DNA from 4 places in the Vibrio sp. 2132-1 genome. Region 4 is predicted to be linked to each of the others. Evidence: predicted binding sites of a transcription regulator. Region 4 holds the regulator's gene; each other region holds the start of a gene.

Region 1 (7,362 bases), on a different contig from region 4:
CGGTTAGCAATAACAGCAAGGCTGGTGTTGGCATCACTACTTGCAACCGCACCGACCAGCGTAAGGTTAAGGCGCGTCTTAGGGGCGTCTTTAACAATGGGCTGTTCTACAACTGCCGCTTTTTGCTCAGTGTATTTACCGAATAGGTTGGCATTCTGAAGGGCATTAAAATCTATCGCGTCGCCTTTATTGCTCGCGACAACGCCACTCGCCGATGGACGCCATTGCGGCACTTCCGACGATTGAGGTATGGCTAACCACACAATTTTGCCAAGTATCCATCCGGTTATCGCAATAAACAGACAGGTAAGCAACAAGCTAAGTTTGGCTTGAATGGTATAATGATTGGACTTGATCTGAGCCAGTAGCGGTCTGCTTGATAATCCTGCACTTAGCTCTAAACGTTTCACTGAATGGATTCCTTTATTCTAACGTCCGTCATTTAAGCTATAACGATAGCTATCGACTTTAAATTGCTAAATTTGCAATAAAATTATTACTCAACAAAGAGCAGTGAACTATATCACAAGTTGTCTTTCATACCTTTTTCTTATGCAGTTTTTGCCAACTCCCTTGAAAAAAATACGCCTTGACTCCATCTGTAGGTGAATAATCCATCACTCATTGCCGTATTCGGGCAGTGATTAGATAGCGTAGTGTTCTATGAGTTCCCTAAATGAAGCCGTTAGGCTAGATAAATGGCTATGGGCCGCAAGATTTTACAAAACCCGCTCCATCGCGCGTAACATGGTCGATGGCGGTAAAGTCCACTATAATGGCCAACGAAGCAAGCCGAGTAAAATCGTTGAAGTGGGCGCTGAAGTCAGACTTCGTCAAGGCAACGAAGAAAAAATCGTGATCATCGAACAAATCTCAGATCAACGCCGAGGCGCTCCCATCGCACAAACCTTATATCGCGAAACCAATGAGAGTATCGCGAAACGTGAGGAACACGCGACTCAACGTAAGCTTAATGCCCACAACCCAAGTCCGGAACGCCGCCCAGATAAAAAGCAGCGCCGAGACATCATTAAGTTCAAACACCAATAAAAGCCGGAATTACCAACGAGGAAAGCACTCCATGGCAAATAATGTTTTAAACCGCTACCTATTCGAAGATCTTTCAGTACGTGGCGAGTTGGTACAATTAGATGAAGCGTACCAACGTGTTATCTCCAGCAAGGAATATCCGGCAGCAATAGAGAAACTGCTGGGTGAGCTACTCGTTTCAACTACTCTTTTAACTGCCACTCTTAAGTTCGAAGGTTCGATCACCATCCAGCTACAAGGCGACGGTCCTGTGTCTCTTGCCGTTATCAACGGTGACCATAACCAACGTGTTCGTGGCGTAGCTCGCTGGGAAGGCGATGTTGCCGATGACGCAAATATTCACGATCTAATGGGTAAGGGCTACCTTGTGATCACCATCGAACCGAAAAACGGCGAGCGTTACCAAGGCGTCGTTGGACTAGAAGGTGACACTTTAGCAGAAGTGCTAGAAGGCTACTTTGCAAACTCAGAGCAGTTAAAAACGCGCCTATGGATCCGCACTGGTGAGCATGAAGGCAAAGCACACGCAGCAGGTATGTTGATTCAAGTGATCCCTGACGGCACTGGCTCTCCAGATGATTTCGAACATCTAGAGCAGCTCACTGACACAGTAAAAGATGAAGAATTGTTTGGTTTAGAAGCGAACGAGTTATTGTATCGACTATATAACCAAGACAAAGTACGTCTGTACGAGCCGCAACCTGTCGAGTTCCATTGTGGCTGTTCTCGTGAGCGTAGCGGTGCAGCAATCATCACCGTTGAGAAAGCTGAAATTTATGACATTTTGGCAGAAGTTGGATCAGTTTCTTTACATTGTGATTACTGTGGCACAACTTATACGTTCGACGAATCTGAAGTCACTGAACTGTATGCACAAGCTTCTACAGACAAGAAAACCCTGCATTAATTTACATAGCTTATCAAGCACGTAATTTACCCTACAAAAGGCCAGCTTAATGCTGGCCTTTTTGTGATCAACCCCTCGTAATAACTAGCCTCAAGCGTAATAAAACAACTGCTTAATTTTAAACAATTAATAATGATTTTGCCCTAGCGCAAAGGATTGCGTGCACGATAGACTATTCCCACCAATATGTGACGGGTTACCTAAAACCTTATTGAAATCATGGGTAAATTTTGAGCTATCTCCCTGTTTTCTCCCCGCCCCGTTGCTAGCATGGTGAGCAGATTAAAATTAAAACATTCTTACAAAATCCCTACAAAATCCTTATAAGGAGCACCTATGACCGTTATGGAACATACTAAGGCTGCAACACTTGATCTAACCAAGCACGGACTGCATAACGTAAAAGAGGTTATTCGCAACCCAAGCTACGAAATGTTGTTTGAGGAAGAAACGCGTGAAGACCTAACCGGTTATGAGCGCGGCGTGGTTACTGAACTAGGTGCGGTTGCCGTTGACACTGGCATCTTTACTGGTCGCTCACCAAAAGATAAATACATCGTCAAAGACGCTACGACAGAAGAACATATGTGGTGGACGTCTGATCAAGTGAAAAATGATAACAAGCCAATCACTCCTGAAGTGTGGGACGAGCTAAAAGAACTGGTCACAAACCAGCTTTCTAACAAACGCTTGTTTGTTGTTGACGGTTACTGTGGTGCAAACCCAGATACACGTTTGAGCATTCGTGTTATCACAGAAGTCGCATGGCAAGCGCACTTCGTTAAAAACATGTTTATTCGCCCGACGGAAGAAGAGTTAGCGACATTTGAACCAGACTTCGTAGTAATGAATGGCGCAAAATGCACTAATCCAAAATGGGAAGAGCAAGGCCTGAACTCAGAAAACTTCACCGTATTTAACCTAACTGAGCGCATGCAACTTATCGGTGGTACTTGGTACGGTGGTGAAATGAAGAAAGGTATGTTCGCGATGATGAACTACTTCCTTCCACTAAAAGACATCGCATCAATGCACTGTAGCGCTAACATGGGCAAAGATGGCGATGTAGCGGTATTCTTCGGTCTATCTGGTACGGGTAAAACGACCCTGTCGACTGATCCTAAACGTGCGCTAATTGGTGATGATGAGCACGGCTGGGATGATGACGGTGTCTTCAACTTCGAAGGTGGTTGTTACGCAAAAACCATCAAACTTTCGAAAGAAGCGGAGCCGGACATCTACAACGCAATTCGTCGTGATGCACTGCTAGAAAACGTAACAGTACGTGGCGATGGTTCTATCGACTTTGATGATGGTTCGAAAACAGAAAACACACGTGTTTCTTACCCTATCTACCATATCGATAATATCGTTAAGCCAGTATCAAAAGGCGGTCACGCGAATAAAGTGATCTTCCTATCAGCCGATGCATTTGGCGTACTGCCTCCAGTATCTAAATTGACACCCGAGCAAACTAAGTACCACTTCCTGTCTGGCTTTACCGCCAAACTAGCGGGAACAGAGCGCGGTATTACTGAGCCAACACCAACTTTCTCTGCTTGTTTCGGCGCGGCGTTCCTAACGCTTCACCCAACTAAATACGCAGAAGTACTGGTTAAACGCATGGAAGCAGCAGGCGCTGAGGCTTACCTAGTGAATACTGGTTGGAACGGCACTGGCAAACGTATCTCTATTCAAGATACACGCGGAATTATTGATGCCATTCTTGATGGTTCGATTGAAGAAGCACCAACTAAGCACATTCCAATCTTCAACCTTGAAGTACCAACGTCACTACCAGGTGTGGATCCTAGCATTCTAGACCCTCGCGACACGTACGTTGACCCACTTCAGTGGGAAAGCAAAGCGAAAGATTTAGCAGCGCGCTTTATCAATAACTTTGATAAGTACACAGACAACGCTGAAGGTAAATCTCTGGTTGCGGCTGGTCCTCAGATTGATTAAATCGAGTAACAGCGACGTCGCGTAAACGCAGTGAAAAGTTGGCATTAACTTATCACCTTTACGTAGGCCAAGTTACAAAAATTGCTTCAAGCCCCTCTTTTGAGGGGCTTTTTATTGAATACCACAGAATATTGATACAAGCTAAAGCCTATCTAGTTTTATTTCATAACACACGTAGGTTCTAGCAAAGATGAAAACAGCGCGTCGAGTTCTACTTCTGTTACTGGTTATCTTAGTTGCCATTCCAGCCGCTACGATTGCGCTGCTAACAACATCTTACGCGGACGCAACCTGGCGCTTGCTGTCAAACACCTTTTCTCTTCCCTTCCGGGCCGAAAGCGTGCGTTATGGCTTTCCCTATCACCTAACTTTACAACGCGTGAACACCAGCGGAGACGATGCGTCTTACATCGAGCAAGTCGATTTATGGATGAATCCCGATGTTTATCGCGATGGTAAATGGATCGTTGATAGTTTATTGATTGATGGTATGAGCTTGCAGTATGGCGCACCAAAGCTCCCACCTTTAGATAACGTTTTATTCCATCAAATCGCGCTCAAAAATATTGATTACGCCGACGAGCAGTTCTCTGCCAATGGCATTGACCTTCAAATTCAATCACCACAATGGAATGGTCAATTAATACCATATGGCGAAGTTCAACTTGCAGCTGACCAACTCTATTGGAATGGCGAAGCCTTTAATCAAGTCTTAGTCGATATAGACTACAAACCGCAAGACAGTACGCTTTATGGCACCTCTTTTAACTGGCGTAACAGTCAAATATCTGGGCAAGGGGAGCAGTATCCTCAAGGCTGGTCTTTAGTAAATGTGACCATCAACAAGCTGAAACTGAGTAATACGCAGCGCCAGTCACTGCTTGCAAAACCTTGGCACGATCTACCATTTAACATTAATCATATTAATAGCTTAGATTTGCTTAACGCCGATATTGAATGGGGCGACTGGCACTGGCAGAACTTGGATCTTTCTGTGGAAAACGCCACACTGCCACTGTCTCTCTGGAAGACAAAAGCTCAAGTGTCATTGCAGGCGGATAGCGTTCGATTCCAGCAGCAAACCGCAATAGAGCCACGTTTGAGTGCCGCTATCGAGCCAGGAGTAATCCAGCTCAACGAGCTCAGTTTAGATTGGCAGCAAGGTCGAGTGCAAGTTTCTGGATTGTTCACGCCAACACAATGGAAGCTCAAAGAAGCCTCTATTCAAGGCCTCAAGTGGGCAACACAGCCAGAAGACAACCTAAATTGGTGGCACGCCGCCACCAGCGAGTTAGAGCATGTTGCAATCGAACGACTCGACATTGAGCGCAGCCAAATTATCCAGCTATCTCACGAACCTTATTGGCAACTTTCCGGTTTAAATATCGAAGGACAACAGCTTGATATTAAACAGTCGGCTCAACGTTGGGGCCTTTGGCAAGGCGAATTGGAAGTCAGCGTTGTCAACGCCAGCTATGACCAAATACTCACGTCTCACGCAGCACTTGCCATGCAAAGCAAAGATGGCTTTTGGCAATTGACTCGCCTTTTTGCGCCACTCGATCAAGGCTACGTAGAAGGCATCGGACAGATAGATTTGAGTACCCCAAGCCAACCTTGGGCGCTCAACGTCAATGCTGATGGTATTCCCTTATCGCTCTTCCACGATTATTTTTTACCCGACACACTGGCTATTGATGGTTTTTCCGATCTCAGCCTCGATCTACAAGGGTTATCAGGTGATCGCAACATGCTGGCCTACAGCTTATCGGGTGAAGTGGAAGCCAATCTCCGAGATACCCGCTTGAAGTCCCAAGCGGATCATTCGCTCAAAGCCATTACCTTAAGTCCACTGCGTTTAAGCGCGCAACGAGGGGAAGTTGCCATAAAGCCGGTCACCATCTCAGGAAAAGCCATAAGTGGTAAGGTTTGGGGAACATTTGATATGGCCAACAACCCGCTAAGTGGCATTACTTATCAATTGGAAGAGTCGTGCGGAAACATTGAAGGCGATCTACTAAGTGGTGAAACCCACCGTAATGAGTGCGTGAACGCATCAAAACTGGCCGAGCCTACTGATATTGAGACTCCACAGAAAAATGATCCTTCCATCAAGCAGCCAATCGTGATTGATAACATCAATTTGGAGACTCAAGAGGAAGAGCTTTACGAAGAAATTATCGAAGAAGATGAAGTACCCAACACGCATTCCGCAGCAGAAGAACAAATCCTCTCACCGACAGAGCAAGAAGGTGAAACAGATAAGCGCCCAGCAGGTCAGTCGGCGCTTAACCCATCAGCAACTGAGTAACTGCGAGTAGTTCGGTATCAGCATATAGGTACCGACAAAATCCACAGCTGGCGTGTCACCACTATAAATCACTACGTGAATAACGATGCGTGCTTTGCGTCCCGACTCCAATCGGTCTAGGTCACCACTGATCCCATCCAACGAAGTACTCGCCACGGGGTTTTGTTCGACTGGTTGACGATAACGAATCGAGCTGTCGGCCAACACAATATCACCGTGCAGCCCACGCTCTTTAAGCAGCAGCCACGTCATCCCCCACCCTGTCAGGGTTGCTAAGGTAAAAGCTGACCCGGCGAACATGGTGTTATGCGGATTAAGGTTAGGATTAAGCTGCGCACAGCATTCAAACTGGTAACCCGTGTACTGGTTAATTTTGATCCCCATTTTGTCGCTAATTGGGATTTGTTGCTCCCAGCGCTGTTGAAGCTCAGTACACCATTCAGGGCGACGTAACACATTGGCCATCGGATCCAGTTGCTTCACCATTTGCTGATGGCGCACAGGGCCACGCTCATCGGTTAGCTCGCCTCGACGCTCAAAGCCATTTTTTTCATAAAAGGCGATGGCATCTTCACGGGCATTACACACCAAGCGTTTCGCTCCTTCTTGGCGCGCTAACGACTCTAGTGCAACCAAAACCAGCGAACCCATTCCTTTGCTACGGCGATTATTTTTAACCGCCATATAGCGGATCTGGCCATCATTGTCCGGCGTAATGTATAAACGGCCAATCGCCATAGGACGACCTCGACCATCAACAATCATGCGGTGATGACTCATTTCGTCGTATTCATCGCGCTCTGAGCCGATCGGCATACGCCATGGCTCACGAAGCAGTTGCCAGCGAAACTGATAATACTTGTTTATCTGATTATCGGTTTTGGGAGTAATGAGTTTGAACATATCAATCCTTTGAAAGCACAACACTAATCAGTGTCGGAAAAATTACTCCAAGCCAATTCCATGAGCTTGGAGTTAAAGCTTAGACTATGGCGCCTGTGTTACCAGATTAGACCTGCAACCAAAACGTCACTGGACCGTCATTCACCAAGGACACTTTCATATCGGCAGCGAAGCGGCCACGCTGTGTGGGTAAGACTTCTTCACACAAGTCAGAAAAGTAATCATA
Region 2 (7,362 bases), on a different contig from region 4:
TACCACATTCACCGTGATGAAACGATTTTATACGAATCAGGTCACGGTCATGAGATTCAAGAAGTTCGAATCATCAAAGGTCTCGACAACCCAGAGCTTGATGAAAAAGTTGGTGCAGGCCTTGCGGAAAGTGTTCGAGAAGAGCTTGAGCTTGTCATGGGTGCTTGCCCTGAGTTTGATTTGGAAATGTTCTTAACCGGTGATCTTACGCCAGTTTACTTCGGTACTGCATTAGGTAACTTTGGTGTGGATCATATGCTAGACGGTCTAACTGAATGGGCTCCAGCGCCGAAAACTCGTCAAGCGGTTGAACGTGAAGTTGAAGCGACTGAAGAGAAGTTCTCTGGTTTCGTATTTAAGATCCAAGCGAACATGGACCCAAAACACCGCGACCGTATCGCATTCATGCGTATTGTATCGGGCACTTACACGCAAGGTATGAAGATGAACCACGTTCGTCTTGGCAAGCAAGTGAGTATCTCTGATGCAGTAACCTTTATGGCTGGTGACCGTGCACGTGCGGAACACGCTTACGCCGGTGACATCATTGGTCTACACAACCACGGCACTATTCAGATTGGTGATACCTTTACTCAAGGTGAATCACTGAAGTTCTCTGGTATTCCGAACTTCGCTCCGGAACTATTCCGTCGTATTCGCCTGAAAGATCCATTAAAGCAGAAGCAGCTTCTCAAAGGTTTGGTTCAGCTATCAGAAGAAGGTGCGGTACAGGTATTCCGTCCTCTACAGAACAACGATCTGATCGTTGGTGCCGTTGGTGTACTTCAGTTCGATGTTGTTGTGGCTCGTTTGAAATCTGAGTATAACGTTGAAGCGATTTATGAAGGCATTAACGTTGCAACTGCGCGTTGGGTTGAGTGTGGTGATGCGAAGAAACTGGATGAGTTCCAACGCAAGAATCAAGCGAACTTAGCATTGGATGGTGGTGATAACCTAACGTATATCGCTCCAACAATGGTTAACTTAAACTTGGCGAAAGAGCGTTTCCCTGACGTTGATTTCCGTGCGACGCGTGAGCACTAATTTGCGCGGTTAGGGTAAGCCTTAACGCAAACTAGATTTTAAAACGCCCTTGGCTATAAACTTAGCCAAGGGCGTTTTTATATAAGGATAAGATATGAATTGGTTTAAACGTGGGCTAAAGCGTTACGACAACTGGTGTAAAGAGATGGGGTTAACTCCCGATCAGAAACGCAGTTGTGTCCCATATCGAAAAGACCCAGCCCATCAAACTGAAGAGAAGAGTGAAGCCCAACCATCCTCTGATTTTCTGCCCGCAGATACAGATAAAAAGCGTCAAGATGAAGCTCTTTGATACGCACTGCCACTTTGATTTTGATGTGTTTCAAGATGACTTTGCACATCAACTTGAGCTTGCTCAAACGCAAGGCGTCGCAAGAATTTTGATTCCTTCCGTCGGTCCGCAAAACTGGGCTCGTATTCAAACTTTGGCAGAGCAACATGCCAATTTGTATTATGCGCTCGGCTTTCATCCGTATTTTCTTGAAGATAACGTTGAGCAGCACCTTACAGAGCTAGAAGGCTATCTAAATCAAAAAGGGCAGCAGTGCGTGGCAATAGGAGAGTGTGGTTTAGATTTTGCCATTGATGTTGAGCCACAGTTGCAAGAAAAGATACTTGAAGTTCAATTTGAGCTGGCTAGACGCTTCGAACTCCCAGTTATTTTACATAGCCGAAAAGCGCACAATCGCCTCATTCAAATGGTGAAAGCGGCGAATCTCCCTAGAGGTGGTGTGCTACACGCTTTTTCTGGGAGTTATCAGCAAGCCATGGAGTGGGTCAAATTAGGTTTTTTTATCGGTGTAGGAGGAACGATTACCTACCCAAGAGCCAAGAAAACACGCGACGCAATTCAAAAATTACCACTCGAAAACCTAGTAATCGAAACAGACGCACCAGATATGCCTATACTTGGATATCAAGGGGAGTCAAATCACCCAGCCAAACTCATTCACGTCTTTAATGAGCTCGTAGAGTTGCATAACGGCCGAAAGCAATCGATTGCCTCTCAACTGTGGAAAAATAGCAATTTTGCTTTCTCGATATGTGAATAAAATCTAAAGATGTGGTTTGAAATCGAAAACGTTTTCCTGCTTATTGTGAATTAACTCACAAAGCTGGTTGAATCAATCATGAATCTTATAGGAAAGTGTGAGGCTGGCATTACTTTAATTGATTCTGCATGAGTATAATTGCCCCCGCTTTATAGCTCCATTTTGTAACACGCCAATAAATAACTTATAAGGAAGTCATAAACTATGAGCCTGTTTATGAGCCTAATCGGTATGGTAGTGCTTCTTGCGATTGCAGTGGCATTTTCTAACAACCGAAAAGCTATCAACTTTAGAACTGTGGGTGGCGCATTCGCTATCCAATTCGCATTAGGTGCATTTGTTCTGTATGTACCTTGGGGCCGTGATCTACTAAACGGTTTCTCTTCAGGTGTTTCTAACGTTATCAACTACGGTAACGATGGTTCATCATTCCTGTTCGGTGGTCTTGTTTCTGACAAGATGTTCGAAGTATTCGGCGGCGGCGGTTTCATCTTCGCATTCCGTGTTCTTCCTACACTGATCTTCTTCTCTGCACTGATTTCAGTTCTTTACTACATTGGCGTTATGCAATGGGTTATCAAGATTCTTGGTGGCGCACTACAAAAAGCGCTAGGCACTTCGCGTGCGGAATCAATGTCAGCAGCAGCTAACATTTTCGTAGGTCAAACTGAGGCACCTCTAGTTGTTCGTCCATTCGTTCCAAAAATGACTCAATCAGAGCTATTCGCGGTAATGTGTGGTGGTCTAGCTTCTGTTGCTGGTGGTGTACTAGCTGGTTACGCATCTATGGGTGTTCCACTAGAGTACCTAGTTGCGGCATCATTCATGGCAGCACCAGGTGGTCTACTGTTCGCTAAAATCCTTCACCCTGAGACTGACCAGCCTCACGAAAGTATCGAAGAAGCGATGGACGGCGGTGACGACAAACCAGTTAACGTAATCGACGCAGCTGCGGGCGGTGCGGCTTCTGGTCTACAACTTGCGCTTAACGTAGGTGCAATGCTAATCGCATTCGTTGGTCTAATCGCGCTAATCAACGGTATGCTAGGTGGCATCGGTGGTTGGTTCGGCATGCCAGAACTAACACTAGAGCTAATCCTAGGTTACGCGTTCTCTCCACTAGCATTCCTAATCGGTGTTCCATGGGCAGAAGCTGTAACAGCTGGTTCATTCATCGGTCAGAAAATCGTAGTGAACGAATTCGTTGCTTACTTGAACTTCACACCATACCTAGGTGAAAACGCTCAAGTAATCGCGGCAACTGGTGAAGTAATGTCTGAGAAGACAACAGCTATCATCTCATTCGCACTATGTGGTTTCGCGAACCTTTCTTCTATCGCGATTCTACTTGGTGGTTTAGGTAGCCTTGCACCAAACCGTCGTAGTGACATCGCTCGCATGGGTGTTAAAGCAGTTCTTGCAGGTACGTTGTCTAACCTTATGGCAGCGACAATTGCAGGCTTCTGCTTAAGCCTTGCAGCACTATAATTAGAATCGGTTCTTAATATATAGACGCCGTTTTACATAATGCCCTGTAGCAAGAGATTGCTGCGGGGCATTTTTCGTTTTTCGGGCTCCAAAATTTCATCGGGTGTTTGCCTTAGTCGAGGTATTACGCAGTCAATGGAATAGGGGCTAGGAAATTTTGAGATACAAACCGTTTGCGCTCTATTTGGTGCTACAGTTTTGCGGTGAAACTCTATAATGTATTAATCACAGGATAGTGGTTAAGCTTGATTCTTAATCACGTAATGAATATTACATAATCGATGGGCAAATGAATTGCCCTGCAATATCAGATCTAATAGGCGTTTTGCTTTGTGATGTGATATTAAAGACACCGCAATCATAGATTGTTGTGCCATAGGCCAAACTGGTACTGTGCGGTGACAAGGATAGCAATTGGCATATGATAAATTTTCGCTGTATATGCCGAGTCTTCAGGGAACCAAGTCCGTTCATTAATAGACTGTTTAGCCATTTACTCACATTGTCTCGACTTGTTGATTATAGTTAAAGACGTGATGTAAGGCTGAGTAGTGAATTTTTTGAATATTGATCGGAGATAGAAATGAGCGATTTAAAAGCAGTAGCGCTACGTGCACTTAAACTTATGGACCTAACTACGTTGAATGACGATGACACTGATGCAAAAGTTATCTCACTATGTCATGACGCGAAAACAGCAGTAGGCAACACAGCTGCAATTTGTATTTACCCTCGCTTTATTCCTATTGCTAAGAAGACACTTCGTGAGCAAGGTACGCCAGAGGTTCGTATTGCAACAGTAACGAACTTCCCACATGGTAACGACGACATTGAAATCGCAGTTGCTGAAACAAAAGCGGCGGTTGCTTACGGTGCAGACGAAGTTGACGTAGTTTTCCCTTACCGCGCGCTAATGGCGGGTGATGAGAAAGTAGGCTTCGAACTAGTTAAGCAATGTAAAGAAGCTTGTGGTGACATTCTTCTTAAAGTGATCATCGAAACAGGTGAACTAAAAGAAGAAGCACTAATCAAGAAAGCATCTCAAATCTGTATTGAAGCAGGTGCTGACTTCATTAAAACTTCAACTGGTAAAGTGCCAGTAAACGCAACACCAGAATACGCTCGCATGATGCTTGAAGTTATTCGCGACATGGGTGTTGCAGAAACTGTTGGTTTCAAACCAGCAGGTGGTGTGCGCACTGCTGAAGACGCAGCAGCATACCTAGCAATGGCTGACGAAATCCTAGGTGACAACTGGGTTGATGCTCGTCACTACCGTTTTGGTGCGTCTAGCCTGCTAACCAACCTACTAAATACATTAGAAGTATCGGACGACGTCGCTGATCCAACAGCGTACTAATTCCAATAATACGTCTGAACGGTAGCACCTAAACGGGTGCTACCAAACCTCTTCTATCCTACTACAACCATGGCTCAAAAGAGCTTGGGAGGCACTAATGTATTTACCACAAGAAATCATTCGTAAAAAACGTGACGGTGAAGTACTTACCGCAGACGAAATCAACTTCTTTATTCAAGGCGTAGCGAACAACACGGTATCTGAAGGTCAGATTGCGGCGTTTGCTATGACGATTTTCTTTAATGAAATGACCATGGATGAGCGCATCGCCTTAACGTGTGCAATGCGTGATTCGGGCATGGTTATCGACTGGAGCCACATGAACTTCGGTGGTCCAATTGTCGACAAACACTCAACCGGTGGTGTGGGTGACGTAACTTCTTTAATGCTTGGCCCAATGGTGGCAGCGTGTGGCGGTTTCGTACCTATGATCTCTGGCCGCGGTCTTGGTCATACAGGCGGTACGCTGGATAAACTTGAATCTATCCCTGGTTACAACATTACGCCGAGCAACGATGTTTTTGGTCAAGTAACCAAAGACGCTGGTGTGGCGATCATCGGTCAAACTGGTGACCTTGCTCCTGCGGATAAGCGTGTTTACGCTACTCGTGATATTACCGCAACGGTAGACAATATCTCCCTGATTACGGCGTCGATCCTTTCTAAGAAACTGGCGGCGGGTCTGGAATCGCTAGTGATGGACGTAAAAGTGGGTTCAGGTGCATTTATGCCAACTTACGAAGCGTCTGAAGAGCTAGCAAAATCAATCGTTGCGGTAGCAAACGGTGCTGGCACTAAGACTACGGCAATTCTTACGGACATGAACCAAGTATTGGCGTCTTCAGCGGGTAACGCAGTAGAAGTTCGTGAAGCGGTTCGTTTCTTAACGGGTGAATACCGTAATCCTCGTCTACTTGAAGTGACCATGGCTTCATGTGCTGAAATGTTAGTACTTGGCAAGCTTGCTGAGAACACAGAAGACGCACGCGCAAAACTGATGGAAGTGCTGGATAACGGCAAAGCGGCTGAGTGCTTCGGCAAGATGGTTGCTGGCTTAGGCGGCCCTGCGGACTTCGTAGAAAACTACGACAACTACTTAGAAAAAGCAGCAATCATTAAGCCAGTTTACGCAACAGAAACGGGCATTGTCTCTGCAATGGATACACGTGCTATCGGCATGGCTGTGGTTGCTATGGGTGGTGGTCGTCGTGTTGCTACTGATGAAATCGACTACGCAGTTGGTTTCGACGAGTTCATCCGCCTAGGTGAGGTCGCAGACAGTGATAAACCTCTTGCGGTCATCCACGCTCGCACTGAAGAGCAATGGGAAGAAGCGGCAAAAGCACTGCGCAGTGCAATCAAAGTAGGTGGTGAATACACGCCAACTCCAGAGGTTTACCGCCAAATTCGTGCAGAAGATATCTAATAGAACAAGTAATTACACAAGGCCTACTCAACCATAATAAAAAGCCGAGTGGGCCTAAGGAACGAGCAATGAAAAGAGCATTTATTTTAGTACTAGACTCATTCGGTATCGGTGCAACTGCCGATGCTAAAGAATTTGGTGATGTAGGTTCAGACACACTAGGTCACATCGCTGACCAATGTGAAAAAGGCTTAGCAGATAACGACAATCGCCAAGGTGCACTTCGCCTTCCAAATCTATCGAAACTTGGTTTGGCAATGGCGCATAAAGAATCGACAGGTCGCTTCGCACCTGGACTAGACGCAGACGCTGAAATCATTGGTGCATACGGTCATGCAGCAGAGCTTTCTTCAGGTAAAGACACGCCGTCTGGTCACTGGGAAATCGCAGGTGTGCCTGTTCTGTTTGACTGGGGTTACTTCACTGACAAAGCAAACAGCTTCCCGAAAGAACTGACTGACCGCATTCTTGAGCGTGCAGGTCTTGACGGTTTCCTAGGTAACTGCCACGCATCTGGTACTCAAGTTCTTGACGATCTTGGTGAAGAGCACATGAAGACTGGCAAACCAATCTTCTACACGTCTGCTGACTCTGTATTCCAAATCGCATGTCACGAAGAGACTTTCGGTCTAGACCGTCTACTAGAGCTTTGCCAAATCGCACGTGAAGAGCTAGAAGATTACAACATTGGTCGTGTTATCGCGCGCCCATTCGTTGGTGCTGGTAAAGGTCAATTTGAGCGTACAGGTAATCGTCGTGATCTTTCTGTAGAGCCACCATCAGCAACGGTTCTTCAGAAGCTCGTTGATGAGAAGCAAGGCAACGTGGTTTCTATTGGTAAGATTGCTGATATCTACGCAAACTGCGGCATCACTAAGAAAGTGAAAGCGACAGGTATCCCTGCATTGTTCGAAGCAACGCTAGAGCAAATCAAAGAAGCGGGCGACAACACGATCGTATTCACTAACTTTGTAGACTTCGACTCAGCTTAC
Region 3 (7,362 bases), on a different contig from region 4:
TGTTGGAGGTGAAATCCTCAAGCTCTGCATGAGTGGCGTCCACACCCGTCGTCAACGTATGGTTTCCGATACCAGTCACCAAGCTCGATTTGAACGTGGTGTTGGTGATCGTCATCTCACGAGATTTGTTCTCGCTCTCTTCTCGCTGTAAGTAAGTGTCTGAAATGCCAATCGAATCCCAATCACCGTTGTGGCTTACCGTTACGTAATTACGACGATATTCATTCAGTGAGTCTTCACACCCACCACGACACCCAGTGGTCGGCACTGAAAGGCCCACATTACCACGACGACTTTGTGCCGACGTGCCACCTTCTAATTGCACCGAGTGGCGATCATTAATCTGGTAAGTCAGTTTTGAAGAGATACTCTGCATATCTTTATCTTCATAACCGTATTCGATGTCATCTTCTTCTCTGGTTGTGTACTGACCATATACTTGGAGAGATAAATTTTCAGCCAACGGACCATTAACGAAAAAGTTCGCGCTCTGCTCTCCCCCTGAGCGGCTATTCTCTTGTAGTACCGTGCCCAGTTGAACATTACCTGTCCACTCTAGCGCATCTTTTCGTGTGATGACGTTAATCACACCACCAATCGCATCAGAACCGTAAAGCGTCGACATTGGGCCACGAATAACTTCGATTCGCTCAATCGCTTGAAGAGGAGGTAACCAACCTTGTTCGATACCAGGACCGTCACTATTTGGACGAGTTTCACGCGTGCTTTGACGTTTACCGTCGACCAGTATCAAAGTGTATTTAGAACCCATACCACGGATACTAATGTCGGTGGTATCACCACCACCTGTCACGACAACACCTGGCACACTTTTTAGTGCATCAGTCACATCGCGGTAATAACGGGAGTCCAACTCCTCACGTGAAATAACACTAATACTTGCAGGCGCGTCCGCTTGAGATTGCTCGTAGCTTGATGCAGTTACAACCACTGTTTCCATTTTAGAAACTGCATCATTGGCAAAAACATGAGGGACACTGACGAAGGCTAAAATACCAGTTGCGGTAATAACTGGCAGTCTAAGAGTAGACATCTACATCTCCATAATTGATAATGATTATTATTTTCGAAAGTGAATTATTCACAAATAGAATGAGATGCATAGTGAGAGTTATGGAACGGTTCTTTCCATTTATGGAACTCGTACATAACGCAGTAAGGAGTAAAAGAAATATGCACGACTTAGCATCAATTAGAGCCTTTGATGCGCTCAATCAGCATAAAAGTTTGACAGCCGCTGCTAAAGCCCTTAATCAGCCAAAATCAACGCTAAGTCGTCGCTTGGCACAATTAGAAGAAGACTTCGGTCAGGCTCTAACCGCCAGACAAGGTAATCGATTAGTTCTGACAAGAGCTGGAGAGATCTTTGCCCACTACAGCCGCCAGATTCTTGAGTTAAGTGAAGAGAGTTATGATGCACTTCAAGGTTTAACGAACCAAGTTTCAGGGCCACTGCATATTGTTTGTCACACTGCCTTAGTTAGAAGCTGGCTCGGCGGCGTACTCAATCGTTTTCTTGCTGATAATCCCGATGTTAGAGTTCAACTTACCAGTGACTTTTCTGAGGCGCATCATGACCCAGATTTGTTCATCTGGCTCGGTGAACGTAAAGAGCTAGACTGGCGAAAAGAAGTGCTGGGGGTATTTCGCTATACGCCTTTTGCCTCTCCAAATTATCTAAAACAACATGGGCCTATACCGCACCCCAAAGAACTTGAAGCACATCCATGGATCGATTTTGGTTCAGTGCAAGAAAATGGATTGATGCTAGCACACCCTCAACACGGTGAGTTCTTTTTAGAACCCTTTGTTAGTCGCTTATACAGCGACAACATAGCAATGCAAATAGACAGTATCGCGAATGGTCATGGTATTGGACTGCTGCCGACTTGGACAGCATGCGGCTATGAGAAACATCACCCAGGGCGAATCACACCATGCTTAGAAGGTTGGCTTTCTGAGCCTATTTCCATTAACTGCTATACACCAGCAGGACGACCACCACTGCGCTTATCCGTACTTTTAGACTGCATTCACCAAAGCATTCCACAAGGTTGGAAAACCTGACAAAAATAAAAAGGCCATCATAATGATGGCCTTTCTAACTTTAGCGTTTAACAATCGTCGTTTACGTTCGACTGTTTAGACGGTCCTGCAATTACGCTAGCAATTCTTTTGCTGTGTTCACTACGTTTTCAGTCGTGAAGCCAAACATCTCGAATAGCTGACCAGCAGGTGCAGATTCACCGAATGTTGTCATACCGATGATGCGACCGTCGAAGCCAACGTACTTGTACCAGAAATCAGCAATGCCCGCTTCAATAGCGATACGTGCCGTTACGTCTGATGGCAGTACAGATTCACGGTAAGCGGCGTCTTGTTTGTCAAATGCATCTGTTGATGGCATTGAAACAACGCGTACTTTCTTACCTTCAGCAGTTAGCTGTGCTGCTGCTTCTACTGCTAGTTCAACTTCAGAACCTGTTGCGATAAGGATTAGCTCAGGCTTGCCTTCGCAATCTTTCAGAATGTAAGCACCTTTCGCGATGTCTGCTACTTGTTCTGCTGTACGCTCTTGTTGCGCAAGGTTTTGACGAGAGAAGATAAGTGCTGTCGGTGCATCTTTACGTTCAATCGCTAGTTTCCATGCAACTGCAGACTCAACTTGGTCACATGGGCGCCATGTGCTCATGTTTGGAGTTACACGTAGAGACGCCATTTGCTCAACAGGTTGGTGAGTTGGGCCATCTTCGCCAAGACCGATCGAATCATGCGTGTAAACTTGGATGTTCTGAATTTTCATCAGCGCAGCCATACGCATTGCGTTACGAGCGTATTCCATGAACATTAGGAATGTTGCGCCGTAAGGAACGAAACCACCGTGCAATGCGATACCGTTGATGATAGCAGTCATACCGAATTCGCGTACACCGTAGTGGATGTAGTTGCCAGAGAAGTCCTCCGTTTCTAGAGACTTAGAACCAGACCACATGGTCAGGTTAGAAGGCGCTAGGTCAGCAGAACCACCCATAAACTCAGGAAGCATTTGACCAAACGCTTCTAGTGCATTTTGCGATGCTTTACGTGATGCAATGTTCGCTGGGTTTGCTTGAAGATCAGCAATGATTTGGTTCGCTTTTTCTTCCCACTGTGCAGGAAGTTCGCCGTTTAGACGACGTTTAAGCTCTGCCGCTTCAGCAGGGTAAGCTGCAGCGTATGCTTCGAATTTTTCATTCCAAGCTGCTTCTTTCGCGGCGCCCGCTTCTTTTGCATCCCACTCAGCGTAAACATCTGCCGGGATCTCAAATGGGCCGTACTCCCAACCTAGGTATTCGCGAGCCGCTTGGATTTCATCGTGACCTAGTGGTGCACCGTGACAGTCGTGCGAACCAGACTTGTTAGGAGAACCGAAACCGATAATTGTTTTGGTACAGATAAGCGTAGGACGTGGGTCCGCTTTTGCTGCTTCAATTGCTGCGTTGATCGCGTCTGAGTCGTGACCATCGACTGCTGGGATTACATGCCAGCCGTACGCTTCAAAACGCTTAGGTGTATCGTCAGAGAACCAGCCTTCAACGTGACCGTCGATAGAAATGCCGTTGTCATCCCAAAACGCGATCAGTTTGCCTAGACCTAACGTCCCAGCAAGAGAGCATGCTTCATGCGAGATGCCTTCCATTAGACAGCCGTCACCCATGAACACATACGTAAAGTGGTCAACGATATCGTGACCTTCTTTGTTGAACTGTGCCGCTAGTGCTTTCTCTGCGATCGCCATACCAACAGCGTTAGTGATGCCTTGACCTAGAGGACCCGTTGTTGTCTCGATACCAGGCGCGTAGCCGTACTCTGGGTGACCTGGGGTTTTTGAGTGCAATTGACGGAAGTTTTTCAGATCGTCAATAGATAGCTCGTAACCGCTTAAGTGCAGTAGAGAGTAAATAAGCATTGACCCATGACCGTTTGACAGCACAAAGCGATCGCGGTCGGCCCACTCTGGGTTTGAAGGGTTATGGTTTAGGTGAGAGCGCCAAAGAACTTCAGCGATATCAGCCATACCCATTGGTGCGCCTGGGTGGCCTGAGTTAGCTTGTTGAACACCATCCATGCTTAGAGCACGAATTGCATTGGCAAGATGTTTACGAGACGACATGTCTGCTCCTGAGTACATTAAGCGAAACGAAAAGTAGGTCATAATTCTCTCAAAGCCCTGTTGGGTGTGCAAACGTTTTCCAGTCCAAAACCTCACAAATATTGCACCTTTCGCGCCAAATCGTTCGAAGTTCTTAAAATTATCAATAAATCAGGCAAACGTTTGGTTATAACAAAAACCAAAAAAGAGCTTGTAATTCGAGCAATCAAATTTAGAATAGACGTCTAGATGTAGATACACCTACAAAAATTAGTATTAATTTGCGCTGGAGAGTTTATCATTCCCCAGTTTTAAACCAGATATAGTGGAGCTAACATGGCTAAGCACCTGTTTACTTCTGAGTCAGTATCAGAAGGTCATCCAGATAAAATTGCAGACCAGATTTCTGATGCGGTTCTTGACGCGATTCTAGAGCAAGATCCAAAGGCTCGTGTTGCATGTGAGACTTACGTTAAAACCGGTATGGTAATGGTGGGTGGTGAAATCACGACTTCAGCATGGGTAGACATCGAAGAGTTAACTCGTGAAACCGTTCGTGAAATCGGCTACGTACATTCAGATATGGGCTTTGACGCAGATTCTTGTGCGGTACTAAACACAATCGGTAAACAGTCGCCAGATATCAACCAAGGTGTTGATAAAGCTGACCCTAAAGAACAAGGTGCAGGCGACCAAGGCATCATGTTTGGTTACGCTTGTAACGAAACTGAAGTACTAATGCCAGCGCCAATTACTTACTCTCACCGTCTTGTTCAAAAGCAAGCAGAAGTTCGTAAAAACGGCACACTACCTTGGTTGCGTCCTGATGCAAAATCTCAGGTAACATTCCAATACGATCAAGGTAACATCGTTGGTATCGACGCGGTTGTTCTTTCAACTCAACACTGTGACTCAATCTCAACTTCAGACCTGCGTGAAGCGGTAATGGAAGAGATCATTAAGCCAGTACTACCTTCTGAGTGGATCAACAAAGAAACAAACTTCTTCATTAACCCAACCGGTCGCTTCGTAATCGGTGGTCCTATGGGTGACTGTGGCCTAACTGGTCGTAAGATCATCGTAGATACCTACGGCGGCGCAGCTCGTCACGGTGGCGGTGCGTTTTCTGGTAAAGATCCATCAAAAGTTGACCGTAGTGCAGCATACGCAGCACGCTACGTAGCGAAAAACATCGTAGCGGCAGGCATGGCTGACCGTTGTGAGATCCAACTTTCTTACGCAATCGGTGTTGCTGATCCAACGTCTATCATGGTGGAAACGTTCGGTACTGAGAAAGTACCTCACGACATCATCATTGAAGCGGTTCGTCAATTCTTCGACCTACGTCCATACGGTCTACAAGAAATGCTTAACCTTCTTCAACCTATCTACAAGAAGACAGCGGCATACGGTCACTTCGGTCGTGAAGAATTCCCGTGGGAAGCGACAGACAAAGCTGCACTTCTACGCGATTTCGCTGGCATCAAATAATCAAGCTAAGCAAGAATCAATCAAGCCCTCGCCTATGGTGGGGGCTTTTTATTTTCAGCAACTTTTATCTAGTCATTTCGGCTCATACCGCCCTGCCCCACAAAGCAGTCCTGTTTCTCCCTCATTTTTATACCGAATAAATTTTAAGCAATTATTTGTAAATTATCCCATCTCCGCCAATAGTTAAAATATTGTTAACTCCAATTTAAATAGAGACGTCGGATGCTGGCGACTGTGGAAGCAACACTTAAGTAAAGACATGAGTCAGGCATCTTTATGGCCGATACCAAACTAAGCCAATGCTCAGATGTAAACTTGAAAAAGTCGCTTCAAGTTTGACTGAACAAAAACCGCTGTCAGTTGGTATAAGCGGATAATGTGGGAATAAATCAAGGAGGAGTTATGCCTCGAACTGTTAATCCATCGGACTTCCACAACAAACGAAAGGAAGTGCCAGACAACGAATATGCCAGAACCATACCGTGCAATACGGTCAATCTTTCTGCACCTTTTCATTGGCTCGCATTAGGTCTGCATGATTTCGTGCGAATGCCGCTTATTAGTGCTTTCTATGGCATCTGTTTTATGGCTGCTGCGATAGGCATTGTTTTGCTCGTACAGTGGCAAGGCACACACTTAGTCGTCATGCCCAGTTTGATTGTTTACATGTTAATCGGTCCGTTTCTCGCGCTGGGCTTGTATGATGCCAGTTGGGAGAGAGAGCGCGGACACAAAGCAAGCTTGTTCCATTCAATGAAAGCGATCGGTCGTAACTCAACATCTCAATGGGCGTTCGCCGTGTTACTCGCAGTGTGTATGATATTTTGGATGCGCATTGCCGCTCTACTTCATGCACTCTACCCTTCTGTTCAAGGGGCACCTTTAAGTGAGTTCCTACCCTTCCTTGTCATCGGCTCTTTAGTTGGCTTTGTTTTGGCTTGTGTGGTGTTTAGCATTTCAGCCTTTTCTATTCCTCTCATGATGGAGCGTCGCGTAGACATGATGACCGCTGTATTTACCAGCTTTAATGCAGTGAAATCCAATATTCCAGCAATGATTGTTTGGGCAGCGATCATCTGTGGCGGTATTCTTATCGGCTTTGCGACCTACGGGATCGGAATGTTGTTTACCATGCCAATTCTAGGCTACGGTACATGGCACGCTTACCATGCCACCATCAAGAAAAAACACACACCATAATTAACTGATGCTATGATCTGGCCCTCGCAAATGCGGGGGCTTTTTTATTTGATTTATCGAGGTGAATTGTGGATATAGAACTCAGCTATAAAGCCAAGCAAGTGATGGCGGGCTGTATCGCGATGGCGGAACAAGCTTTCAAACGTTCTTTCCCGATTCCAACAATCACCTTCGACGTCCGTGGGAAAGCGGCAGGAAAAGCCTACCTTCAATTAAATCAAGTACGCCTAAACCCTGTTTTATTTCGCGAAAACACCCAAGCATTCTTAGATGAAGTCATTCCTCATGAAGTAGCACACCTGATTACTTATCAGGTTTACGGGCGAGTTAGGCCTCACGGTAAAGAATGGAAAGGCGTCATGGAAGCCGTATTTAACGTACCAGCCAAAACCACTCACAGCTTTGAAGTAAAATCCGTTCAAGGTAAGACCTTTGAGTATCGTTGTGGTTGTATGACCTACCCTCTATCGATTCGCCGTCATAATAAAGTGCTGCGCAAAGAGGCAACGTACTCTTGT
Region 4 (7,362 bases):
CCGCAAGCTTACTACGAGTTACAACATCATCTTCTACGACTAATACGTGATAGCTCATTTACACCACTTTTCTGTCTTCTTATTATCCAAGACGTATTCTATTCATAACTAGTAACATTTCTAGTCATAGATACATTAAAACGCAAGATTTAGCGTTTTTATTGATTCAAAACAAGCTTGCCCATTGCTATTAATAAACGGTCATTTTTGACCATAAAACATAACAATTATAGTTACTGCTATTCATTTTAATTGATTACACTTAGGGGATATCCCTAATTGACTTTGTGATGCATGACTTGAAGCATCATTCAGGAGCCCAAAATGCAAGAAGTGAAAGCTTTTAATGAAAAACGCGCTGAAATTTACTGGTGGTTTTCGAGCTTGTTCGCAAAAGAACTAACAGAGAAAGAATTGGAAGCCTATCACAGTGTTGAAATTCGCAGTTTTCTCGCAGGTTTAGGTGAAAATGAGTCGCTAAAACCAGCCGTTGATAGCCTAGTTGATGCGCTGAATCGGTTACAAGATCGTGAAGATGCACAACTAGAGCTTGCAGCTGACTTTTGTGAACTGTTTTTGAAGACAGAAAAATACGGCGCTCTTCCTTACGCATCCATGTACATTGGTGAATCAGGTTTACTGAATGACAAGCCAGCTGAGGAAATGGAAAAGTTGATGGCTGAATTTGGCGTTCAAGTAGACGAAAACCTAAAGGAACCTGCGGATCACTTAGCCGTTGAGCTCGACTTTCTCGGGAACATGATTATCCGCTCAAACGAGCTTGAACAAGAAAAACACATGGAAGAAGCCTTCGTTAAACAAAACGACTTTATCCAGCAACAATTGATGTCTTGGTTACCTCAGTTTTCAGACAAATGTAAACAATTCGACGAATTTGGATTTTACTCGAGTGTCGCGAAACTATTAGTTGCATTTTGTAAACTAGACAGCGCCTACCTTCTTGGTGAATAATTGCCGCCTATTTTTAGGGAGCCTGCCTATCGGGCTTCCTGTATGCCTGAAAGTGACCAATTGTAAGTAACTTGGGTATAATATTCGTTTGCCTTAACTTAGCGCAAAGACGCTTGGTTATTTAGCAGTCAAAATGTGACTTCAAATACACAAATCTCTTGCTGAAAACATTGCTAGTCAGTTCACATAGGGCTAAAATGTGAGCGCAAACGATTAAATATGATTTATATGTAAACCGCTGAAATATAGCGGTTTTTGTGTTTTCTTAACAGGTTGATGGCAATTTCTCATCAGATAGAAAAAAGATAAAATTCATCGACCGATGCTGCTACGTACCCTTTTGTCGCACTTGGATCAACCGCTGCCGAGACACTTAGCGCCAATTTTATATTGCTAGGTGTGAAACCATTAGAGCATCAGGTACATCCAATACGACATATTTCAGTAGCTCGATACAGGACACCATTTATGGCCACGATAAAAGACGTTGCTCGCTTAGCCGGCGTTTCCACTACGACAGTTTCGCACGTTATCAATAAAACGCGTTTCGTTGCAGAAGCAACGCAAGAAAAAGTAATGAAAGCCGTTGACGAGCTGAATTACGCGCCAAGTGCCGTTGCACGCAGCCTAAAATGCAACTCAACTCGTACGATTGGCATGTTAGTAACTCAATCAACTAACCTATTTTTCTCAGAAGTGATTGATGGCGTTGAGAGCTACTGTTACCGCCAAGGCTATACTCTGATTTTATGTAACACAGGCGGGATTTACGAAAAACAACGCGATTACATTCGTATGCTGGCTGAAAAGCGCGTTGATGGCATCCTAGTGATGTGTTCTGACTTAACCGAAGAACTAAAAGAGATGCTTGACCGTCATGCGGACATTCCTAAAGTGGTCATGGATTGGGGCCCAGAGAGCTCACAAGCAGACAAGATCATGGATAACTCAGAAGAAGGTGGCTACATTGCAACCAAACATCTGATTGACAATGGTCATACGGATATCGCTTGTCTAAGCGGTCATTTTGAAAAGCTTGCTTGCCAAGAGCGCATTGCAGGTTTCCGTCGCGCAATGAGCGAAGCGAACCTAGCTGTAAATGAAGACTGGATCCTTGAAGGTAACTTTGAATGTGATACGGCCGTATTAGTTGCAGATAAAATTACCGCAATGGACAAGCGCCCGACGGCGGTATTCTGTTTTAACGACACAATGGCTCTAGGCCTAATGAGCCGCTTGCAACAAAACGGGATCAAAATTCCTGAAGATATTTCAGTGATCGGCTACGACAACATCGAGCTTGCGGAATACTTCTCTCCACCGCTAACGACTATCCACCAACCTAAACGTCGTGTTGGTAAAAATGCATTCGAAATTCTACTTGAGCGTATCAAAGATAAAGAACACGAAAAACGAATTTTCGAGATGCAACCTGAGCTTGTAATTCGAAATACTGTGAAAAAAATGAACTAAATTTCACTGTATTTAACCGTGTTAAATAAGCGCTCTACAGGGGCGCTTATTTTTTTGGAAAAATTAAGCATTCTCTAATACTTCACACCACTCTAATAACAATTGACTAACGTTAACTCCCTGTTTTATATAAATGTAATATATATTAAGAACTCCTTTTCAAAGGCCAATTTGCACCTTTCCATATGCAAAATAGAGCATTCAATCTATCATTTTTATTGAACCGAAATCACACTTTTAACGCTAAACCGTGATGTTAATTCAATATAAGAAGTATGCTCATTGTGTCACGCACAGGGCAAACCATTCGAAAGAGTGGGACGCAAAGCCTCCGGCCTGAACCATATTACGATATGGAAGGTAGCGGGGTTACCGATGGCAAGTGTGTAAGCAATGACTTTACTCTGTAATGACATTGTTTTTACGCATGTTTGCTACTCTCTCGGACCTGACTTTTGGTGGCGTAATATTAATTACACCGAGATAACAAAACATGGATAAACCGATACTCAAAGACTCTATGAAGCTATTTGAGGCACTTGGTAATATCAAGTCGCGCTCAATGTTTGGTGGCTTCGGACTATTCGCTGATGAAACAATGTTTGCACTAGTGGTAAACAATCAGCTTCATATCAGAGCAGACCAAAAAACTTCATCTGACTTCGAGAAACAAGGGCTAAAGCCTTACGTTTATAAAAAACGTGGCTTTCCAGTCGTTACAAAGTACTACGCTATTTCCAGCGATTTATGGGAATCAAGCGAACGCTTAATCGAAGTAGCGAATCAATCATTGAAAAAGGCAAAGCTTGAGAAAGAACAGCAAGCAAGTACAAAGCCTAACCGTTTGAAAGATTTGCCTAACTTACGACTGGCTACCGAGCGCATGCTAAAAAAAGCCGGCATCGAATCCGTAGAGAAGCTTGAAGAGGAAGGTGCGCTTAACGCCTATAAAGCGATAAGAGATACGCACTCTGCAACCGTCAACATTGAGTTGCTATGGGCACTAGAAGGGGCTATCAACGGCACTCATTGGAGTGTGGTACCTCAAGCTCGCCGAGATGAGTTGATGAACGGCCTCCAATAAAAGTCGGCCTAAAAACTATCTTGTAAAACCGCAGTCTAATCTGCGGTTTTTTTGTGAAATTTTTTCGGTTTTCCTACTGTCTTATTACATATATCCCAAATTGGAATCAAAATTATGAATAAGAAACTGATATTAGGTCTCATCCTACTAGCGGCTATCGTCTTTTTAGGTATTAACTTTGGCCAGTATTTAACCTTAGAGAATGCAAAAGCCCAACAAGAAGCACTAACTACATACATCGATCAGAATTTTGTATTCTCGGCTGCGATTTACTTTTTTACCTACATTGCAATTACCGCTTTTTCTATCCCAGGAGCGGCAGTAGTCACCTTACTTGGTGCAGCCTTATTTGGTTTTTGGACAAGCTTGCTACTGGTTTCTTTCGCTAGCACTATGGGGGCAACACTGGCCTTCTTGAGCAGCCGATACTTATTGCGTGACTGGGTACAAAACAAATTCGGAAATAAACTCAACGCAATTAATCAAGGTGTCGAAAAAGACGGAGCTTTTTATCTATTTTCCTTGCGTCTAATCCCTGTATTCCCTTTCTTTCTAATCAACTTACTGATGGGCTTAACGCCGATGTCTGTAGGTAGATTTTATCTCACTAGCCAAATAGGTATGCTGCCAGGCACAGCCGTATATCTGAATGCAGGTACTCAATTAGCAACAATTGAAAGCCTATCGGGCATTGTTTCACCCGCAGTATTAGCGTCTTTTGCGCTATTGGGACTATTTCCAATCATCACTAAATGGGTTATGAATAAAGTAAGGCCGACACCAAGTCAGCAAAACTCGTAATTGGTGAAGTGGGTATTTTGATGAAAATATTTATCGCTAAAAACCCAGCAGAAGCACACATTGTATGTGAGCTGCTTAAAGTGGAACAAATTTACTGTGAAGTTCGTGGAGAAGGTATTTTCGGCTTAAAAGGAGAACTGCCGTTTGGTGATGATACCGATCCTTATGTGTGGCTTTTTGACACTGCACAAAAGATGAAAGCTGAAGAAATAGTAAAAGCATATCGAAAACAATCCGATAGGCATGAGTATCAAGATTGGCAATGCCCAAAATGTCATGAAATAAACGAAGGGCAATTTGGTGCATGTTGGCAATGTGGATATCAACTAGGAGAGCTATAGCGGCTCTCCTATTCAGTGGATGCACTCAGTTTTAAGCACATACAGCTTGCTGTTTAATAAACTCGATGGAGTGTTGATTGAAGTCTTCTGGACGCTCTACATTGCATACATGACCACAATTCGGGATTTCTCGTAGAATGCTGAGCTTATGTGCTGCAACCATTTCTTTGACAGGTTTAATAAACATGTAATCCCTGTCGCCCATTAAGTAAAGAGTCGGAATGGGTAACTCTCGATCTTTAAAATATTTCATTAACGGATTTACATCAGCGGCAAGAATAAACCAACGTTTAAATTCTTTTTGGCAAAGCTTCTTGGCTTCGCGAATAAAAAGGTGGCGAGATTCTCGTTGGCTTCTTTGAGGCATAACAATATAAGCGAACAGTTTGTAGAGCCACATGTACGGTAGGATATGCTTACAAAAATTACCTAATTTCACCAATATCTGAGAACGAGTGTTAAGCCTTGTGACAGCACCGCCGAGCACCATCGAACGTACGCGCTCTGATGACAATTCAGCAAGGTTTCGAACAATAATAGTACCAAGCGACATACCGACAAAATGAGCGGATTGGATCTTTAAATGGTCCAATACTTTCAAAATATCTTGGGTAACTTCCGTAAAGGTATAACGGCTAGCAATGAGCTCTTTAAGTAACTGATTTGACTTTCCATGACCTCTTAAATCGATCAGCAATAAGTTAAAGTGTTGCTTGTAAGCTTTAATTTGCTTGAACCAGATAGAAGAGCTACCACCAGCACCGTGCACAAATACAACCCACTCATTACTAGTAGGGTGCAAATAGGTTTTATGAAAAAGTAGCGGCTGGGTCATATTGAGTATCAAAAAGATCGTGCTATTGAGTAAAAAGCCATCCTACCACACTCCCCTTACTCAAGATAATAAAGGCACCTCATTCGGTGCCTTTCGTTACAATTTTAAGTCAAACTAACGCTGAGTGGTAAAGCTGCAAATAAGATTCTGCGGCCTTTTGCCAACAAAAGTCTTGTTGCATCGCGTGCAACTGTACTTTATTCACTTCAGGCTCGTTTTGAGCGTAGAGCAACAGTGCCCTTAGCATCGTTAACAACAATGCCTGCGGTGTCGGTTCGAAAAAAACAAACCCCGTTGCTTCAGATGGGTTTACATCATAATCGCTAACGCTGTCCTTCAAGCCACCAACACCGCGTACTATCGGTAATGTCCCATAAGCCATACTATAGATTTGGTTTAAGCCACATGGTTCAAACTCAGAAGGCATCAAGAAGAAATCAGAACCCGCTTCAACGATATGCGCAAGTTCATTGTCATACGCTTCTACAAAGGCAAATTGGCTAGAAAACTGCGCGGCAACCTCTCGTAACTGAGCGGCAAGAACAGGGTCTCCGGTCCCAACGACAACTAGCTGAACATCGTGCTTCAAAAAATCGGCCAAAGCAGGCAACAAGTAATGAACGCCTTTCTGCTGGGTCAACCGACAAACCATACCGAACATAGCTACATCTTTTTCGGGCAAATTTAGTCTTTGTTGTAATGCTTTTTTACAAGCTTTCTTCCCTTGCGACATACTTTTCTGGTCGGCGCAGTAATTAACCGGCAAGTAGGTATCCGTTTCCGGATTCCAAGCGCTGTAATCACAACCATTCAAGATGCCGACTAAGTCCTGCGCACGTTGCTGAAACTCCCAAGCCATGCCGTGACTGCCAAGCTCTGTTTTTAGTTCCTCTGCGTACGTAGGGCTAACCGCGTTTATCTTATCTGCATTCATTACACCAGCTTTAAGCATCGTAATATGCGTTGCACTCACCGCAGCATCGGGAACGTTTCTACAATGAAACTCTGGCAAACACTGCACGTCTTCATAACTAAATACGCCTTTAAAGACCGCATTGTGAATTGAAATGACGCTTTTAGTATGAGCAAAAAACGGATCATTGCCATACCTGTGCTTGAGCAAAAATGGAACAAGACCTGTGTGCCAATCGTTCGCGTGTATGATATTAGGTTGAAAGGCGAGCTTGGGTAACATATCGAGACATGCTGCACTAAAAAACGCAAAGCGCTCGCCGTTATCAGTATACGCTTGGTTGTTCTCCGCATACATTGATGGTCGATTGAAATACGGCGGACAATCAATCAGGTAAACAGGATTTTGACCTAACATGAGCCGCAAAACTCGATACTCCGTATGCGGCCATGATGTTAATTCTGTTTCTAATACAACTTCTGCGTCTGCGAGTTTATCAATACTGCTGTACGCAGGGATGGTAATTCTTACGTCTTGCTGTAGGTTTTGAAGGGCTTCCGGTAGTGCCTTGGCAACATCTGCCAAGCCACCACTTTTAATGAGGCCTTCAACCTCAGAAGCTACAAACAGAATAGATAAGTTGTTAGTAGCCAACTCGAGCTCCTTTCGGAATAACAACAATGCCCTCCTCAGACACGTGGAAGTGTTTTTTATCTTCTTGAAGATTCACACCAATCTGAGTACCAGGAGCAATATCGGCATCCTTGTCGACAATCACACGACGTAAAACACAGCCTTCGCCAATTTTTACGTCACCAAGAAGTATACATTCGCTGATATCGCAAGCAGAAGCAATATTACTGCGAAAACCAAGCACCGACTTTTCGATTCTTGAGCCTCTAACATAGCTGCCATTACACACTAAACTATCGATTATCTGCAC

The links. The regulator PurR, encoded in region 4, represses purine synthesis genes. The targets are predictions, from matches to a motif close to TNANGNAAACGTTTNCNTNA.
Region 1: pckA (phosphoenolpyruvate carboxykinase (ATP)) is a predicted target of PurR. The motif match lies at 2,102-2,121, and genes of this name have one in related genera.
Region 2: R8N47_RS02655 (NupC/NupG family nucleoside CNT transporter) is a predicted target of PurR. The motif match lies at 2,117-2,136, and genes of this name have one in related genera.
Region 3: metK (methionine adenosyltransferase) is a predicted target of PurR. The motif match lies at 4,325-4,344, and genes of this name have one in related genera.

Annotation. Positions count from the first base shown of each region.
Region 1 is NZ_JAWPON010000011.1:105,041-112,402, forward strand. Features, by position in the region: gene gspC (type II secretion system protein GspC) at 1-410, opposite strand, end outside; gene hslR (ribosome-associated heat shock protein Hsp15) at 664-1,050, shown strand; gene hslO (Hsp33 family molecular chaperone HslO) at 1,082-1,957, shown strand; gene pckA (phosphoenolpyruvate carboxykinase (ATP)) at 2,294-3,922, shown strand; gene R8N47_RS14110 (AsmA family protein) at 4,113-6,233, shown strand; gene R8N47_RS14115 (bifunctional GNAT family N-acetyltransferase/hotdog fold thioesterase) at 6,219-7,136, opposite strand; gene dtd (D-aminoacyl-tRNA deacylase) at 7,243-7,362, opposite strand, start outside.
Region 2 is NZ_JAWPON010000002.1:207,439-214,800, forward strand. Features, by position in the region: gene prfC (peptide chain release factor 3) at 1-1,044, shown strand, start outside; gene R8N47_RS02645 (DUF5363 family protein) at 1,139-1,336, shown strand; gene R8N47_RS02650 (TatD family hydrolase) at 1,323-2,096, shown strand; gene R8N47_RS02655 (NupC/NupG family nucleoside CNT transporter) at 2,301-3,584, shown strand; gene R8N47_RS02660 (hypothetical protein) at 3,943-4,077, opposite strand; gene deoC (deoxyribose-phosphate aldolase) at 4,168-4,944, shown strand; gene deoA (thymidine phosphorylase) at 5,042-6,370, shown strand; gene R8N47_RS02675 (phosphopentomutase) at 6,439-7,362, shown strand, end outside.
Region 3 is NZ_JAWPON010000002.1:17,165-24,526, reverse strand. Features, by position in the region: gene R8N47_RS01835 (ligand-gated channel protein) at 1-1,054, opposite strand, end outside; gene R8N47_RS01830 (LysR family transcriptional regulator) at 1,195-2,088, shown strand; gene tkt (transketolase) at 2,180-4,174, opposite strand; gene metK (methionine adenosyltransferase) at 4,490-5,644, shown strand; gene R8N47_RS01815 (DUF2189 domain-containing protein) at 6,047-6,844, shown strand; gene R8N47_RS01810 (SprT family zinc-dependent metalloprotease) at 6,913-7,362, shown strand, end outside.
Region 4 is NZ_JAWPON010000013.1:81,130-88,491, forward strand. Features, by position in the region: gene torR (two-component system response regulator TorR) at 1-58, opposite strand, end outside; gene torD (molecular chaperone TorD) at 325-972, shown strand; gene purR (HTH-type transcriptional repressor PurR) at 1,441-2,445, shown strand; cyclic di-GMP riboswitch class I at 2,733-2,822, shown strand; gene R8N47_RS15735 (TfoX/Sxy family DNA transformation protein) at 2,939-3,529, shown strand; gene R8N47_RS15740 (TVP38/TMEM64 family protein) at 3,644-4,330, shown strand; gene R8N47_RS15745 (DUF2007 domain-containing protein) at 4,351-4,671, shown strand; gene R8N47_RS15750 (alpha/beta fold hydrolase) at 4,703-5,506, opposite strand; gene glgA (glycogen synthase GlgA) at 5,616-7,073, opposite strand; gene glgC (glucose-1-phosphate adenylyltransferase) at 7,063-7,362, opposite strand, start outside.